One region of the Enterococcus sp. DIV0724b genome, then DNA from elsewhere that is predicted to be linked to it. Evidence: riboswitches for the same ligand, from Rfam matches in the RefSeq annotation. Region 1 holds a riboswitch; each other region holds the start of a gene.
The links. A riboswitch is a leader RNA that binds a small molecule or an ion and turns the genes downstream of it on or off. The one in region 1 is predicted to bind magnesium.

Region 1 (3,288 bases):
TCCAAATTCTTCCCTTGATAAAACGGCTTGCTGGTGAGTTAAGCCCATTCTTGAAGAATTGAAAAATGTTAAGATATTTTCAGCTGAGTTTCTTGCGAAATATTCATATGATTGGTTATTATTTTTGTTCAATACTGCTCTTTTATCCATATAGTTCTCCTTCTTTCTAAAACTCTGATCAATGAAATAACAGACAGCTTTGTATAAACGTTAGCCATCTAGAACTTCATAATGTTATCTCTATTTTAGGAATCGGACTGATGGAAAAAGAGGATCTATTATCGGAGAAATTTACTTAATTACCCTAGAAACAAATAGACAATAATATTTAGTTTCTTCAACAGATTTCTCTATCCATAAGTCCTTGATCATCTGACTACTGTCATCCATTTGTTTCCATCTCCTTTAGCGTTATATGTTTGATGATTCTAGTCTTCGCGTGTTGTTTTTTGTACAAATACGTTTCTCAAATTTTTTTAAGATCACTTGTCCATCTGAGTAAGCATAGCCAATACGTTTATACCCAAAATGATCATAAAATCCCCAAGCTTGCTTACGACCAGTTAAAAATATGGTTTGAAAATTCATCAGATCTGCTATTTTTTCAGCAAATTCAAGTAATTGTTTTCCTATGCCAAATCCTTGATACCGATCATCAATCGCAACTTGTTTGATTTGAGCTACTGTTTGGCTTCTTTTAGAAAGAAGTAAAGTCCCCACAACTTTCCCTTCAACCAGCGCAACCATATGAATATCCTGTTTTTCATTGACAGGTAATTCTTTGATCCATTCTTTCCCCGCACTAGTTTTGAGTAGCTTATTTCTTAAAAAGATTCCTTGCCAATATTCTTCACTGTTCCAATTAATGATTTTGACCATCACTGTTTTACCATTTTGATTCCTCCATTCTTTTAATTGCTCATTTGATTAATTTCAATGACTTCTGATAGTTGAGATAATTCTGAAATAATCGTATTGACTGCTAGTGTGCCATTTCTGGTTGCTTCGATTTCTAAAAATAGTCTTACTTTTTTCCCTGCCAAATCAGTACAGGAAAATTTTGTGAACGTTAAGCAATATTTATCCAGTAACTGGATAATTTCTGTTCTAAGCATGACTTCACTTGTATTGCTGGCAATAACTGATAGATAATGAATCGAATCTGTTTGTGCCTCCTCTCTTTGAACAGTTAAATCGTCTATTTTAAATGATAAATTTCTTAATAAAATATTGACTAACATTAAAGCGAATGCACATATCATTCCTTGAATAACAAATCCTGCTCCAATTAAACTTCCAACAGCAGCTGAACACCATAATGTTGCCGCTGTATTAATACCAGTCACGCTAAATCCTTCACGTAAAATCACCCCTCCAGCAAGAAAGCCAATCCCACTAACTACTTGGGCCGCGATTCGTGTAGGACTACTATCGTCTTGGATCAACGTGGATAATGAAACGAATTGACATGAACCAAATGTTACTAACGTCATTGTTCTCATTCCAGCTAGTTTTTTTCGCCATTGCCGCTCAGCCCCAATGACCATTCCTGCAAAAATACTGGCGATAATGTTGATTAAAAATTCATAGCATACTCCTTTCTTAGATTTGTTGGTATGTTTAGTAGTGACTCACAAGAATGGAAACTGCACTCTCTTCGTTCGCAAATTACTGTTTCTCAGCTATTCTGTCCTTCAATTCTCAAGTTAGGAATTGATAAGATCGAAATGAAATATAGTCATTCACAGCATTTTTCACTGTGACGAAACTTTGGTGAGCAAGCAAAAACCTTCCGCCAAAACTCAGCGGAAGGTCATAAATAAGCGCACAAAAAAAAGCCTGCATGATCTAGTCGTTGAGTTTTGGCACTATACAACGTAAAAAGCAGAGCTTTTAGCTACCTTATGAAAAGCCTTGTAATCGACAATCCCTGTTCTACCCATTGGCATCTCTCGATGTTTTTGGGCAGTAGCCTGTGTTTGTATAGGAGCCTCACCTAACAAATCTATTTAGTTATCTTACAGGTGAAACTATACCATCGTTTTAAAACAAATGTCAATGTTTTTTTATTTAATTTTTTAATGAAAAATAATTTTTGATTTATAAAAATAAAATAACCGCTGTTACAAAGTACTTATTCACGTACTTTATAATAGCGGTCATACATTTCAAAATTATTAAATTTTTTCAACTTTGACAACTGAATTTCCAGCCACTTGAGGTGGGATCGACATTGTCATCGCAGGTAAGCCGACTAAAGTAAATTGAATCTTATCTCCTGTTTTTAGATCATTTTCTGTGATTCCATTGGCCAATTGTTCCTTCGATACATTCAAAATAACACCATCGTTTTTCATCATAGCACTAATTTTTTCTGGATCTTCAACGGCTTCGACTTCTTTTAAAACCAAACGGGTCGATTGATCCACTGTATCATTTTTTTTAGCATCTTCAACTAAAACTGCTGTGAATACCGATTGAGATTTTTCTTGATCTTTAGTGTTCGATGTTTCATTGGTGGTTTGATCTTTTTTACTGCTCATCGAGGTCTCTTCACTTCCTTTTGATGAATCTTTTTTATTTTGTGTGCATGCCCCTAAAGAAATCAATGTGAACACCGCTACTATTGTCATTACGATTTTTTTCATCGATATGTCCTCCAATACTGATACTTTATTATAAACTATACAAACTATCATAGTCCAATACGATCATTCGTTATTTAAAGAAAATAAAAAAACGACAGAGACACATTCATTGAATTATGTCTCTGTCACATAAAATTTGGATAAATAACAAGGGTAAAATTAAATTCTATCCATTTCGTCGATCATTACCAGACATTGTAATCTCTTGTGCTAAGTAACGAATACGCTCCATGATTCGACGAGCTTTTAAAGGTTCTTGTTCTCCACGTTGGGTCACAGATAAATGTTTCTCTAAATCTTTCAAATTCAGATTTGATGAAAAAAATGTTACTAATTGTTCCTGCATACGGTATTGCAAAATAACACTTAATACATCATCACGAATCCAAGAAGTCATTGATTCTGCACCAAGATCATCGATCATTAAAACAGGGGATTTCTTAACAGCATCAAGTTTTGGCCCCACCATATCTTTACCGATTGCTTGTTTCATTTCGACAGTAAAAGTTGGGAAGTGCACGATTGTTGTAACAAAACCACGTTCGGCTAAGCTATTGGCAATCGCACCTAATAAAAATGATTTTCCTACACCAAATGTACCTTGAAGATACAGCCCTTTATGAAATTCTTTAGCATTCGA
Region 2 (3,288 bases), 660 kb from region 1:
ATGTTTCCCAACCGCCTAAATGCTGCTCTCCTTTTGGATAATGAATTCCTTCTGCATCAAACTCAAAATCATTATTGACAGTAACACCACCAACCGCATCACTCAATGCAGCTAATCCATCCATATTGATGACAAAATAGTGATTGATCGGAATGTCTAAATAATGCTCGACAGTATTGATCATCATCTCATCACCGCCAAAAGAATGGGCATGGTTAATTTTGTCGTATACACCCTCTTTTCCAACGATTTCTACATAAGCATCTCTAGGAATACTTGTGATTGTCGTCTTCTTTAATTGATTATTGACAGTCACGACCATAATCGTATTCGCTCGAAGATCTGTTTTACGCTTTGAATCATTTGCGATCCCTAAAAGTAAAAAACTAACAGGTTTACTATTATTAAGCTCTGCAGGCTTTGTTTTTCGATTCAGCGGCTGATACATTTTGTCAGCCGTTTTTTGAACATTATTAAAGACTGTTGCACCATATACAGAAGCTCCCGCAACGGCCAGTAAAAGTACAGTTAAGCTAGCCAAAATGGTTCTTTGCACAAACTTTTTTTTAGCTTCTCGTGATGTGAATGTTCTATTAAGATACAACCTTTGAAGGCAGATATAAGAAAAATTCACCCAAGAAAAACTTAAAAGAAACCCTGCAATCACATCGCTCGGATAATGAACTCTTAAGTAAATTCGACTCAAGCCAATCAAAAGAACATAAAGAAGCAATACATTTTTTAAAATCCTGTAATTTTTCGTTTTCCTTGGATAAAATGTGTGTACGATCAAAATAACAGAACAAGTTAGACACATGGCTAAAAGAGAATGCCCACTTGGGAAACTGTAAGAGCTTTTCTCGGCTAACTGTTCCACATTAGGTCGTGGCCGAGCAACAAAATTCTTAAGTATAAAGCCTAAAGCACTGACTACTAAAACATTACTGCTCATCCAAACTGCTAGTAGCTTATGCTTATTTTTCCATAGAACAAATGACACGATAAGACTCAAACTAAAAATAGGCACGATTGTAGCAGTTTTTGCAAATAGATTCACGAAACTAGTCAGTGTTTCATTTGGCTTCCAATTAAATTGATAAATCCATGAATCTAAATTTGTAAACCAACTTACATTTTTAACAACTAAAAAACTTAGTAATGAAAAAAGTACAACACTAAAAATAACTGGAGTAAAATTCTTTTCTTTCGACGTATACATGTGATAAATCCCTTCATTCCTATATTCATTAAAAAACTAATCAAACAAGAACCATAAGCATTTCCCAAAAAGACTGCTAAAAGATTCTATTCCCTAATAGATAGGAGCGAATCTTTTAGCAGTCTTTTTTTGCGTTATTCAACCACACTCCAAAAAAACACAAGTAAGTACTAAGACGGTATACATTCAGTAAATAAAATAGTTTTCTAATTTACCAAAAGAAAAAAGCCAAACATTTTTCCTTAAGACGTTTGACTTTTAATCAATCTCATCGTCTGAGTTTTAGCACTATACAACGTAAAGAAAATTTCTTAGCTATTTTATGAAAAGCCTTAATTCGACAATTCCTGTTTTACACATTGGCGTCTTTCGACGTTTCTGCGCAATAGCCTCTGTTTGTATAGGAGCCTCACCTAACAAGGTTATTTATCTATTTATTTGATTAAAGAATAACGCTGGAAAAAAATTTTTTCAAGTTATTTCAAGAGTCTTTATTTTTTCTTAATTTAAAATCAAGCGAATTCAGAAAGATTTATTCTAGCAAATAAAAAAAAAGCGTGGGATAAAACTAAAGAACAGTTTTATCCCACGCTCTAAATCCGAATAAACGGCGAGAAAAAAGCAGCTTATTTCTCGGAGCTAAACGCTTTTGTATCGGCCTCTCTTTTACAAGTTTTTACTCCTCTAACTCTTCAAATTGAGAGTTATAAAGTGACGCATAGTAGCCACCTTCAGCAAGGAGTTCTTCATGTGTACCTTGTTCTTTGATATCGCCGTCCTGCATATAAAGAATTTTATCTGCATCTTTGATCGTTGATAAACGGTGAGCGATAACAAAAGAAGTACGGCCAGCCATCAAGTTATTCATGGCGCCTTGAATCAAGCCTTCTGTTCTTGTATCAACAGATGACGTTGCTTCATCAAGAATCAAAATCGGTTTGTCCGCCAAGATTGCACGAGCAATCGTTAATAATTGTTTTTGACCTTGGGAAATATTTGACGATTCTTCATTTAATTCCATGTTGTAGCCGCCAGGTAACGTTTGGATAAAGTGGTGAACGTGAGCAGCTTTGGCTGCCGCGTAAACTTCTTCATCTGTTGCATCTAGGCGACCATAACGAAGGTTTTCCATGATCGTTCCTTTAAATAACCAAGTATCTTGTAAAACCATCCCGATATTTTTACGTAAGTCTGCACGATTAAAGTCTTTGATATTATGACCATCGATTTTAATCGCACCAGATGTTACATCGTAAAACCGCATCAATAGCTTAACCATTGTTGTTTTCCCTGCACCAGTAGGACCTACGATCGCTACAGTTTGGCCTGGATCAACATGGGAACTGAAATCATTGATAATGATTTTATCGGGTGTATAACCAAAACGAACATGTTCAAAGTCGACCATACCTTTTGCTTTATCGATTTTAACCGGGTTTGGAACAGTTTGTGCTTCTTCATCTTCTTCAAGGAATTCAAAGACACGTTCAGCTGCTGCTGCCATTGATTGAAGTAAGTTAGATACTTGAGCCAATTGCGCAATAGGTTGTGTTAAGTTTCGTACGTATTGGATGAACGCTTGAATATCACCGACTGTGATTGTGCCATTATAAGCTAAGATTCCACCAAAGATCGCTACGGCAACATAACCTAGATTTCCGACAAAGTTCATAATGGGTTGCATCAAACCTGAAAGAAATTGTGATTTCCAAGCTGATTTGAATAAGACATCGTTTTGAGTTTTAAATTCTTTAAGTGAATTTTCTTCATCATTGAATAGACGGACGATGTTATAGCCACCGATTGTTTCTTCTACTTTACCATTGATGACACCTAGATATTCTTGTTGTGTTTTAAAGTATTTTTGCGAATTTTTCACAACAATCATAATTAAGATCATTGAAATTGGGACGATCAAAATGGCTATCCCTGTCATTTGAACAGAAATCGATAGCATCATGATGATAACACCGATAATGGTGAAGACAGACGTAATCAACTGCGTAATCGATTGGTTTAGTGATTGACCTAAAGTATCCACATCATTCGTGATACGAGATAATACTTCA
Region 3 (3,288 bases), 650 kb from region 1:
GAGGCGTAAGAAAGGATCTGTAAGAATGAAAAAAGCATTAATTAGTAAAACAGTGAATTTATTAGATGGTGGTTGCAATGCTTGTGGAATTATTGAGGATGAAAATTATACATTGACGATAGACGAACAAGTTATTCCTTTAGAAGCATTGACAGTCAATTCTTTGATAACTGCAATAGCGTTAAAAAATGGCTACAAACGTGAATACGAGATAGATGTTATCGATGATTATACGTTATATAAAAAAGAGGATCATCAAGTTACGCTCAAAGAAGAATATGATTTTCTGACGTATACAAATGGGGCAGTGGCAATTGAAACAAGGGATCAAATTACGGACGAGAAGAAATTAGTGGAAAAGGTGAATGAAATATTAGTAGCTTTTTTTAATGTGGAAGAATTGGCGTTTTGTTTTTAAACTACTTTAACGAATGATATCATAGCTTTATTTAGAAACTAGATACAAAAAAATGCTTGTTTTTAACCTTAAAAACAAGCATTTTTTTGTTATTCTATTTGAAAAAGTTCTGACATTCCGATTTTTTCAAATCTTTCTTGTGAGTCAGAAGGTGTTTCGTCATGATCGTAAACCAATAGCTTAAAATCTTCTGTTTTTGGGATTCGTTCGAACGTTTCGCTGTCAGTCAAGAGGATTATTTGCTGACAAAGCCATTCAAGAACCATTTCAATATCTTGCTCATCTTCCACCCAATCATCAAATAGGTGAAGGGAGGCAAAACGTTGATTTTCATCCCAGTCACTGGAATTGTATTTCATTTCTTCTAATTGTATGTTGCTGTGACCTCTACTTGCATAATAATTTGTTGTTTCTTGCCAAAGATCTACAGTATTAAAACAAAGGTTTATTTCACCTTCTTCATAAATATTACAGTCTAATGCAAATGCATAAAAGGTTTCGTCGGAATGATCTAATAAAAAGTTGTCGATGCTATCGGTTAAAAAATTAAAAAAGTACTCTTGTTGTTTTTCTAAAAAGTGTTCCATGCGTATCCTCCAAGTGTTCTGTCTTTTAAACATTGAAACAGATAAAGGGAGGAATGTCTATCTAAAGTTGCTTTTTAAAGTGAAATAGGTATTTTTTAAGAAAATGTAAAGATTTTTTCATTTAAAATAGTTGTTGTCATAATTTACTTTTACTGCAGTGTTAGGTACAGAATAGTTATATTTTAATAACTTAGTTTTAAATTGAACAGCATTTATAAAATTTAATTTGACTTTGTGATTCGATACGCTTATAGTTTAAAATGAATTAAATACTTGTTAGGTGAGGCTCCTATATAAACACAGGCTACTGCTCAGAAATGTCGAAAGACAGGTACGGGTAGGACAAGATTCGTCGAATTAAGGCGTTTTTCAAAGTAGCTAAAGGCAATGCTTTTTACGTTATATAGTGCTAAAACTCAACGAAGAGAAGATCTAGATAAATTGCAAATTCATGGCGAATGCCATGTGTTTAAGTCGCCGTATTCTGATCCCTTCGCTGAGTATTCTTGGTGAGGGATTTTTTCTTTTAGCTAAGAAAAAATGCAATTATCTAATTTTAGTCAAGATTAAACAAATCGATTCAATTTTTATGTTTAGAAAGGAATAAACAATGAAAAAATCTGTAAAAATAGTGACGATTACATTATTATCAATTCTACTTGTAGTTGTGAGTGTAGGCTGTTATGCGGCGATTTCATTCCAAACAGCCAAAGAAAAGAGTGAATCAAAACTTTCCAATAAAAATGAAAACTTTACTGGAGATGAACAAACGAGCGATAAACAAATAACTGTTATGGTCGTTGGGAATGATTCGAGAGATGATGACGAGGATCAAGGTCGTTCAGATACGTTGATGGTGGCTCACTATGATGGAAAAACGAAACAGCCTAAATTGATTTCAATCATGAGAGATAGTTATGTAACATTTCCTGATGGTGGACAAGATAAAATAAATGCAGCATACGCATATGGCGGCGCACAAATGACTAAAGATGTGTTGAAAACCAACTTTGATTTACCAATCAATTACTATGTGGTAATGGATTTTAAAGAGTTTAGTGACATCATTGATGAACTTTATCCAAAAGGGGTCACAATCGATGCTGAAAAAGATATTAATTTAGACGGTGTAGACATTCTTAAAGGAAAGCAAACTTTGCATGGGAATAGTTTATTGCAGTATGCTCGTTTTAGGATGGATGAAGAAGGTGACTTTGGTCGGATCAGACGTCAACAACAAGTGATGGATGCTTTAGTTGAGCAGTCTAAAGATTTGATTCCAGTATGGGAACTACCTCAAGTTGCTGGAAAAATGGTTGGGAAAATTGATACAAATGTACCAACAAGTTTATTGATCGATTTGGCGAAAGATTTTCTTTCTGGAAAAGTGAAGCCATTAAAATCATTATCAGTTCCTGTAGAGGGGACATGGAACTTTAATGATTATACTGAATCTGGAAGCGTGATCGAGCTTGATGAACAGAAGAATGCTGAAGCGATTCAGGAGTTCATGAAGGATAATTAAAAATACAATTGTACAATTAAAAAATTCGTTTGCTCTCTTACATAGTGAGTAGACGAGTTTTTTTGTATAATACTCAAACAAATTAGCTTTTTTCTATGCGATAAGTGCATGCGTATGCTATTCTTTAAGAAAACGGTTTACTATTTTAGAAAGAAGGATTCTACTATGAAAGTCGTGATTATAGGGGCTTCATTTGCGGGAGTATCTGCTGCTTTAGCGATTAGAAAAAAACATCCCAAGGCTGAAATCCATTTAATTGATAAGCAACAAACAATAGGTTATTTGCCTGGAGGAATCAATCTGTATTTCAATGAAACGATCGGTCCTATTGAAACAGCTCAGTTCATTTCAGAAGAACAGCTAGTAGATAACGGTATTTCTTTGTTGTTAAACGCAGAAGTCGTCAGTATGGATTCAAAACAGCGTATTATTAAGTATGAAAAACAAGAATCTGATTTTTTTATGTCATTTGACAAACTGATTTTAGCAACAGGTTCTAGTCAGTGGTCCCAGAAAATTCTCGGTAGTGATTCAGAAAAGGTTTTAAAATATAAATTTTTACAAGGAGTAGTAAACGCAATCGAACATTTGGAAAATAGTAATACAGTCGCATTGATCGGCGGTGGCCAAATAGGTGGGGAAGCGGCTGATACTTTGCTGAAAAAAGGCAAAGAAGTGCATCTGTTTGAACGGATGGATTATTTATTATTCAAGTATTTTGATGAAGAAATGATCCGGCCCGTACAAGCAGAAATGAG

Region 2: linked by a shared signal. The riboswitch ahead of IGJ02_RS09795 (phosphatase PAP2/LCP family protein) and the one ahead of IGJ02_RS06775 (MgtC/SapB family protein) in region 1 are both predicted to bind magnesium.
Region 3: linked by a shared signal. The riboswitch ahead of IGJ02_RS03820 (LCP family protein) and the one ahead of IGJ02_RS06775 (MgtC/SapB family protein) in region 1 are both predicted to bind magnesium.

The regions. Positions count from the first base shown of each region.
Region 1 is NZ_CP172890.1:1,460,497-1,463,784, reverse strand. Features, by position in the region: gene mgtA (magnesium-translocating P-type ATPase) at 1-150, opposite strand, end outside; gene IGJ02_RS06780 (GNAT family N-acetyltransferase) at 412-879, opposite strand; gene IGJ02_RS06775 (MgtC/SapB family protein) at 912-1,559, opposite strand; M-box (ykoK) riboswitch at 1,841-2,011, opposite strand; gene IGJ02_RS06770 (hypothetical protein) at 2,178-2,648, opposite strand; gene dnaI (primosomal protein DnaI) at 2,815-3,288, opposite strand, start outside.
Region 2 is NZ_CP172890.1:2,120,392-2,123,679, forward strand. Features, by position in the region: gene IGJ02_RS09795 (phosphatase PAP2/LCP family protein) at 1-1,219, opposite strand, end outside; M-box (ykoK) riboswitch at 1,480-1,647, opposite strand; gene IGJ02_RS09800 (ABC transporter ATP-binding protein) at 1,896-3,288, opposite strand, start outside.
Region 3 is NZ_CP172890.1:808,772-812,059, forward strand. Features, by position in the region: gene IGJ02_RS03810 (DUF4809 family protein) at 26-418, shown strand; gene IGJ02_RS03815 (DUF4303 domain-containing protein) at 508-1,005, opposite strand; M-box (ykoK) riboswitch at 1,271-1,439, shown strand; gene IGJ02_RS03820 (LCP family protein) at 1,616-2,530, shown strand; gene IGJ02_RS03825 (FAD-dependent oxidoreductase) at 2,696-3,288, shown strand, end outside.